Regions from separate parts of the Bradyrhizobium septentrionale genome, predicted to be linked through region 1. Evidence: riboswitches for the same ligand, from Rfam matches in the RefSeq annotation. Region 1 holds a riboswitch; the other holds the start of a gene.
What was found. A riboswitch is a leader RNA that binds a small molecule or an ion and turns the genes downstream of it on or off. The one in region 1 is predicted to bind glycine.

Region 1 (4,144 bases):
GTCTGCCTGAAAACCACTCCACACGAGCTCAGCCGGATTGTCGGACAGGAAGTCGTCGGCCTTGTGCGCCTCAGTCAGGCATTCTTCGATGCCACGCATCGCCTCTCGCGGTGTCTCGCCCGGCAGGAGACCGAGCCGGCAATCCAGCTCGCACCAGGCCGCGGTCGAACTGGCCCAGTCGCCGCCTTTGATGATCCCGACGTTGAACTTGATCGGATTCTTGACGCTGCGGAACCAGCTGTTGTCGAGCGCTCGGGCATTGAGCGTTTTGGTGTAATTCTGGAACGCGCGCACCAGATGCATCGCCGACAGGATGGCGCTCGTACCGGCCTCGGAATAGGCGACATGCACCGGCGTGCCGCGCACGCGCAGGCGAAACCAGATGGCGCCGACCTGGGCGCGCGTCAGCGTGTGTCCGGTCGGTTCGGGAATGAGGCAGGCGTCGGCGCGATAGCCGCGCATCAGAGTGGACAATGCGCCGTTGCCGGTGCTCTCTTCCTCGGTCACGGTCTGCAGATGGACGCGCCCGCCCGGGGCATATCCGGCGTCGCGGATAGCATCGAGCGCGAAGATCATTGCCGAGACACCGGCCTTCATGTCCTGCGCGCCACGCCCGAACATCCAGCCGTCGTGCACGGCGCCTGCGAACGGCGGCTGGTCCCAAAGGTCAGCGGGCCCCTCCGGCACCACGTCGATATGACCTTGCAAGATCAGGCTGCGCCCGCTGCCTTTGCTGTTCTTCGTCGCAACAACCTGCTGCGATCCGGCAAGATCGATGCCGTCCATTGGCGCAGCCTTCGGATGGCTCATCAGGTTGACGTCCGCAAGGCTGAACACATCGACGTCGTAGCCGCGCTTTGCGAACTGCTCGGCCAGCCAAACTTGTTGCGGCGCTTCCTGTCCGCGCAAGCTGCGGAACTGCACCATGCGCGACAGGAACGCGATCTGATCGTCGAAGTTTCGATCGACGGCCGCGCACAGCTCTGCGGCAATCTGATCCGGCTTGGTCAACGTCTCAGTTGTCATGTCGCGCCTTTCGTGGAGCCCGGCGCAGAAGCCTGAGCATTGACTGTCTTGGAAAGACGGCGCACGAAGTCGGCGCAATGTCATGCGTGCCCGCCACCCCAATGCGCATTGTCCCCTCCCGAGATGAAGCGCTTTTCCCCGTTGTGACGCTAGTCCTAGTCACGCGGCGTTTCTCGGCGAATTCCGACTTGGCCACACGCAAATACGCTCATATTCTTCCTCTCCGGCCGGATAATTAGGGGAAAGCTGCGTGGGTGGTCTCGGTCGTATCGACCTGCGACGGCACCATTGAAGGCGTGTCGAGGTCGCTCCAATCATCGATCGCCCCTGCTACCATCTGCGCCGTCGCGGCCGAGAGCGTCCAGCCGAGATGACCGTGGCCCGTATTGTAGAACACGCCCGGAATCCGTCCGGCGCGAACCACCGGCATCATGTTCGGCATCATCGGGCGCAGGCCCGCCCACGGCACGATCGCCGACGTGTCGATCCCTGGGAAATGATGTCGCACCCAGTCCACCAGCGGCTGGATCCGGTCGGCGCGAATGTCGCGGTTGAAGCCGTTGAACTCGGCGGTGCCGGCGACGCGGAAGCGGTCGGCGCCGAGCCGGCTGGTGACGATTTTCGCAGCTTCATCGAGCAGGCTTACGGTCGGCGCAGCGTCGCGGCTTTGCGGCGCATCGAGCTGCACCGTGATCGAATAACCCTTCACCGGATAGACATTGACGCGGTCGTTGAGCATGCCAGCGAAGTGGCGGCTCGCGACGCCGGCGCAAATCACGATCCCGTCGGCCTGCAACTCATGTCGCGTCGCGAAGTCGGCATCATGCGAAGCGGCAGCGTTCCAACTGACACGGAAGCCATCGTCGCCGCGCGCGATCGCATCGACATCGGCTTCGTGGATGAAGGCTGCGCCGCGGCGGATGCAGGCGTCGGCAAGCCCGCGGGTGAACTTGTGGATATCGCCGGTCGCGTCCGACGGCGTGAAGAAGCCGCCATAGCAGGCCGTCTGCAGCGCGGGCTCGAGGCTGCGGATTTCGTCAGCGGTCACCGGCCGGCGGTCGAGCCCGCCTTGCTGCAGCAGCGTGTTGACCCGCAGGCCCGCTTCGAAGGCGGCCTTGTCGTGATAGACGTGCAGGATGCCGCGGCGTTCGAGATCGAAGGCGATGTTCTCGCGCTGTGCGATCGAGAACAGATGCTTGCGCGCCTCAATGGCGAGCCGCGTGGTCTCGATGGTGTTGCTGCGATAGCGGCCGATGTTGCCGACGAACTCACTGATCCAGGAATACTTGTGCCAGCTCGGCTTCGGGTTCATCAAGAGCGGCGCATCGCTCCTGAGCATCCAGCGCAGACCCTTGAGGATGGTTGCGGCGCTGTTCCAGACTTCCGCGTTGCTGGCGGAGAGTTGTCCGCCATTGGCGAACGAGGTTTCCATCGCGGCGTAGCGATGCCTGTCGAGGACAGTCACCCGGTAGCCGCGTTCGAGCAGGGCATAGGCCGTCGTCACGCCGGTGATGCCGGCGCCAATGATCGCAATGTGAGGCATGATGGTCTTCAGGCTCCCGTGGGTTAGAGTCGCCGAACCACCGGTGAAACCGGCGTCGGCGCCCCATCTGTCACGGTACCTGAGAGCTTGATCCGCATCGGGTCGGAGCCCAATAGCGAACTATCCCCTTCGGTGGACGTCACGGCCCTTGATGTGCGGCCATGTCCGTCTCTCTCCAGATCGTCCTGACGATACAGTCCTTCTGCCTGAGAGTTTCCGGGGCGGTTGCTCCGTCGGCGCCGAAGCCAACAACACGCATGTTGTCGCTTCGATCTCTCCCGCATCGTCGTGTTGGACGGCCGGACCGTAGGCGAAGCCTGAAAATTGGACAAGGCTAAATTTCGATCCGGCAGTGCCAACGTGTTGTGCAGTGCAAATCGATGTCAGTCCAGCGTCGCCAGCAGCGCCGCCATCAGGCGGCCGCGCTCGGCGAGGCTGTCGACCTCGATATGTTCGTTGAGCGTATGCGCGTCGGCGCCGCGAACGCCGAGGCCGTCGAGCGTGGGGATGCCCATCGCACCGGTGAAGTTGCCGTCCGAGCCGCCGCCGGCGCTGCCATGCGGCAGATCGAGGCCCATCGCCGCCGCGAGGCCCTTTGCCTTTTCATAGAGCGCCATGGTGCCGGCATCCGGCTCCCACACCGGGCGGGTGACGCCGCGCGTCACGTTGAAGGTCACGTCGTTGGCGGTGCCGGACAGCGCCAGCATGCGCTCGACGCCGCGATCGAGATCGGCCTGGCGCTTGGCCATGCTGAGCGCTTCACCGGTGCAGGTCGTCGCAACGCAATTGACCCATTGGCCGCCATGCACGACGCCGACCGAGAACGTGCAGTCCTCGGTGGTCATGCCGTCGATGGCGATGATCTGCCGCGCCATCTCGCGGATCGCGGAGCGACCCGAAGACAACGTCGCGCCGGCATGGCTCGGCTTGCCTGTTGCTTCCAGATTGAAGCGCGCGATCGCGTAGCGGCCGGTGACGACGCCGTTATTCGGACGGCCGGGCTCCGGCACTAGCACGTATTTGTTGCGCGCGGCTTCTGCCTCGATGATGTCGCGCGTCGACGGCGTGCCGACCTCTTCATCGGGTGTGAACAGCACCGTGATCGGCAGCGGCGTCGTGAAGGCGGCGCGCGCCAATTGTCTGATCGCCTCGACCGACAGGTAGTTGCCGCCCTTCATGTCGAAGATGCCGGGCCCGAAACATTTGTTGCCTTCGCGCCGCCACTTCAGCTTCTCGATGGTGCCGACCGGGTGCACGGTGTCCAGATGACCTGATATCAGGATGCCGGGCTGGCCTCGCTTCGGATGAGGAAAACGGGCGCGGACGCAGCCGGCAAAGCCCTGGCGTCCCGCGATGCGCTCGATCGTCGCACCCATGATCGCCATCTCGCGCGCGGCAAGGTCGAGCATGCGTTCGACTGCCGCCGAATCCCAGGTCGGGCTCTCGCATTCCACCCAGCCGCGCAGGCCCTGCAACATCGCTTCGGAATCAAAGGGAAGATTGGCTGGGTTCATCGTTTTTCTCTCTTGTTGTTTTGATCGCGCCGGCATCGCGCGCGCGTTACGAAAATCTCAG
Region 2 (4,144 bases), 180 kb from region 1:
GGCATCCGACAGGTCGCGCTCGAGCTTCTTGCGCTCCTCCATCAGGGCTGCGATGCGCGCCGGCACATCCTCGATCGTGGTGCGCAGCTCGGCCGCCGCGGTCTTGGCCAGCGCCATGGTGTCGTTGGCGTGCTTGCGCGCATGATGCCCGGTCAGCGCCTCGATGCGGCGAACGCCTGATGCCACCGCGCTCTCGCTGGTGACCGAGATCAGGCCGATGTCGCCGGTGCGGCGAACATGGGTGCCGCCGCAGAGCTCGACCGACCAGCCGAGCGCGTTCTGGCCGTGCTCGCGGGCACTCCTGCCCATCGAGACGACGCGGACTTCATCGCCGTATTTCTCGCCGAACAGCGCGCGCGCACCGGCTTCGCGGGCGTCGTCGACACCCATGACCCGCGTCGTCACCTCGTCATTCTCCAGCACCACGTCGTTGGCGATGTCCTCGACCCGGGCGAGTTCTTCCGGAGTGATCGGCTTCGGATGCACGAAATCGAAGCGCAGGCGATCGGGCGCAACCAGCGAGCCGCGCTGGGCGATGTGATCGCCGAGCACCTGGCGCAGCGCCTCATGCAACAGATGGGTCGCCGAGTGGTTAGCGCGGATCGACGAACGCCTGGCGTGGTCGACCTCGAGCTGCAGCGCGGTGCCGACATTCAACGTGCCCTGCTCCACCGCGCCGACATGCACGAACAGATCGCCGGCCTTCTTCTGCATGTCGGTGACGCGGAATTTGACGCCTTCGCCAGTGAGGATGCCGACGTCGCCGACCTGACCACCGGATTCGGCATAGAACGGCGTCTGGTTCAGCACGATCGCACCGGTCTCGCCGGCCTTGAGGCTGTCGACCTCGGCGCCGTCCTTGACCAGCGCCGTCACCACGCCTTCCGCGCTCTCGGTCTCATAGCCGAGGAATTCGGTCGCACCGAGCTTCTCGCGCAGCGGGAACCAGATGTTTTCGGTCGCCGCCTCGCCCGAACCGGCCCAGGAGGCGCGCGCCTTCTCGCGCTGACGGTTCATCGCATCCGTGAACGACGCTTGATCGACGCTGATGCCGCGCGACTTCAGCGCGTCCTGCGTCAGGTCCAGCGGGAAGCCGTAAGTGTCGTACAGCGTGAACGCGGTGTCGCCGTCGAACATGTCGCCCTTCTTGAGGCCGGCGCTCTTCTCATCGAGGATCGACAGGCCACGCACCAGCGTCTTGCGGAAGCGCGTCTCTTCCAGCCGCAGCGTCTCCTCGATCAGCTTCTCCGCACGCACCAGGTCCGGATAGGCCTGGCCCATCTCGCGGACCAGCGCCCAGACCAGGCGATGCATCAGCGGCTCGCTCGCACCCAGAAGCTGCGCGTGGCGCATCGCGCGGCGCATGATCCTGCGCAGCACATAGCCGCGGCCCTCGTTCGACGGCAGCACACCGTCGGCAATCAGGAACGCCGACGAGCGCAGATGGTCCGCGATCACCCGGTACGACGCGACGTTCTGCGCGTTCGGCCCATGGCCGAGCGCCGACGCGGCCGCATCGATCAAATGGCGGAACAGATCGGTCTCGAACACGCTCTCGACGCCCTGCAGGATGGCGGCCATGCGCTCCAGCCCCATGCCGGTGTCGATCGAGGGACGCGGCAGCGCCACGCGCTCCTCCTTCGTCACCTGCTCGTACTGCATGAACACCAGGTTCCAGAATTCGAGGAAGCGATCGCCATCCTCCTCCGGGCTGCCCGGAGGTCCGCCCCAGATGTGTTCGCCGCGATCGATGAAGATCTCGGAGCACGGCCCGCACGGGCCGGTGTCGCCCATCGCCCAGAAATTGTCCGAAGTCGGGATGCGGATGATGCGGTCGTCGGAGAAGCCCGCGATCTTCTTCCAGTAGCCGGCCGCCTCGTCGTCGGTGTGGTAGACGGTGACCAGCAGCTTGTCCTTCTTCAGCCCGAAATCCTTGGTGATCAGATTCCAGGCGAGCTCGATCGCGCGCTCCTTGAAGTAGTCGCCGAACGAGAAATTGCCGAGCATCTCGAAGAAGGTGAGATGGCGCGCGGTGTAGCCGACATTGTCGAGGTCGTTATGCTTGCCGCCGGCGCGCACGCACTTCTGCGACGTCGTGGCGCGCTGATAGGCGCGCTTCTCGACGCCGGTGAAGACGTTCTTGAACTGCACCATGCCGGCATTGGTGAACATCAAGGTCGGGTCGTTGCGCGGCACCAGCGGCGACGACGCCACGATCTCGTGGCCGTTCTCCTTGAAGAAGTTCAGAAATGTCGACCTGATGTCGTTGACGCTGCTCATGTTCATCCAATCGGAAAAAGGGGCCGGCCAGCCGCAAAAAGGCGTCATTTTCCGGCCGAACGCTTTTAGACAAGGCCAGCTGCGGTGTCCAGAAACTGTGCAGGCGGATCATGGGCTTGCCGCGGCAGCACAAAGCCCATTGGATAGCAGCGAGAGCTGCGTTGACAGTCTTGGTGGCGCCGTGTTTTCTACCTACCTATAGCTAAGTCACGTCGGGAGAGACCGGCCTTGCGCCGGCGCCGAAGGAGCAACCGCCCCGGAAACTCTCAGGCAAAAGGACCGCGTGACGTCTGACATCTGGAAAGAGGCGCTGGGGTCATCCCCGATGCGTCCGCCGACGGGATAATACTCTCAGGCACAGCGACAGATGGGGCTTTCTGCAGGTTTCTCAAGGGGAAATAGGTCCCCTGCGGGAACCGCGAGGGCCCTGTGATGCTTGCGCGCGAAACCTCCCCGCTGAAACAGACCCCGCTGCACGCGCTGCACCTGGCGCGCGGCGCCAAGATGGTGCCGTTCGCCGGCTATGACATGCCGGTGCAATACACCGCCGGCGTGCTCAAGGAGCACCTGCACACCCGCGGCAACGCCGGCCTGTTCGACGTGTCCCACATGGGCCAGCTGGTGCTGAAGGCCAAATCCGGCAATGTCGCTGACGCGGCGCTCGCGCTGGAAAAACTGGTGCCGCAGGACATTGTCGGCATCGCGCCGGGACGGCAGCGCTACGCCCAATTCACCAATGACGACGGCGGGCTGCTCGACGATTTGATGGTCGCGAATTTCGGCGATCATTTGTTCCTGGTGGTCAACGCCGCCTGCAAGGCCGAGGACGAGGCGCATCTGCGTGCGCATCTCTCCGACGCCTGCGAAATCGTGTCGCTGGCCGACCGCGCGCTGATCGCGCTGCAGGGGCCGAAAGCCGAATCGGCGCTGGCCAAACTTTGTGCAGATGTCAGTGCGATGAAATTCATGGACGCCGGTCCGCGCCGCGTCGCCGACATCGACTGTTTCGTCTCGCGCTCCGGCTACACCGGCGAGGACGGTTTCGAGATCTCGGTGCCGGCGGACAAGGCCGAAACCCTTGTCACCGCACTGCTGGACAATCCCGACGTGCTGCCGATCGGGCTCGGCGCGCGGGACAGCCTGCGGCTCGAAGCTGGGCTTTGCCTCTATGGCCATGATATCGACACCACGACGACGCCGATCGAAGGCGCGCTGGAATGGTCGGTGCAGAAGGTCCGCCGCAGCGGCGGCGCCCGCGCCGGCGGTTTTCCGGGCGCCGACAAGATCCTCGCCCAATTCGCGCAAGGCGCCTCCCGCCGCCGCGTCGGCCTGAAGCCTGACGGCCGCGCGCCTGTGCGCGAAGGCGCCGCCCTGTTTGCCGATCCAACCTCGACCGAGCAGATCGGCAAGGTGACGTCGGGCGGCTTCGGCCCGAGCCTCAATGCGCCGGTTGCGATGGGCTATCTGCCGATTTCGCTTTCCGCGCTCGACACCACCGTTTTCGCCGAAGTGCGCGGCCAGCGGCTGCCGCTGAAAGTCGCCGCCACGCCCTTCGTTCCCAATACCTACAAACGCTAAACGCCAGAGGATCTCCATGACGACGCTGTACACGTCCGACCACGAATGGCTCCGCATCGAGGGCGACGTCGCCACGATCGGGATCACCGACTACGCGCAATCGCAGCTCGGCGACGTCGTGTTCGTCGAACTGCCCAAGGTCGGCCGCAGCCTGAAGAAGGCTGAGGCCGCCGCCGTCGTCGAATCCGTCAAGGCCGCCTCCGACGTCTACGCGCCGATCACCGGCGAGGTAATCGAGGTCAACGAAGAGCTCGCTGCCGAGCCCGCGCTGGTCAATTCGGACGCC

Region 2: linked by a shared signal. The riboswitch ahead of gcvT (glycine cleavage system aminomethyltransferase GcvT) and the one ahead of HAP48_RS45530 (D-amino acid dehydrogenase) in region 1 are both predicted to bind glycine.

What each region holds. Positions count from the first base shown of each region.
Region 1 is NZ_CP088285.1:9,050,164-9,054,307, reverse strand. It holds gene HAP48_RS45535 (ArgE/DapE family deacylase) at 1-1,026, opposite strand, end outside; gene HAP48_RS45530 (D-amino acid dehydrogenase) at 1,262-2,569, opposite strand; glycine riboswitch at 2,635-2,750, opposite strand; glycine riboswitch at 2,754-2,860, opposite strand; gene HAP48_RS45525 (M20/M25/M40 family metallo-hydrolase) at 2,953-4,083, opposite strand.
Region 2 is NZ_CP088285.1:9,234,877-9,239,020, forward strand. It holds gene alaS (alanine--tRNA ligase) at 1-2,280, opposite strand, end outside; glycine riboswitch at 2,483-2,572, shown strand; gene gcvT (glycine cleavage system aminomethyltransferase GcvT) at 2,713-3,858, shown strand; gene gcvH (glycine cleavage system protein GcvH) at 3,875-4,144, shown strand, end outside.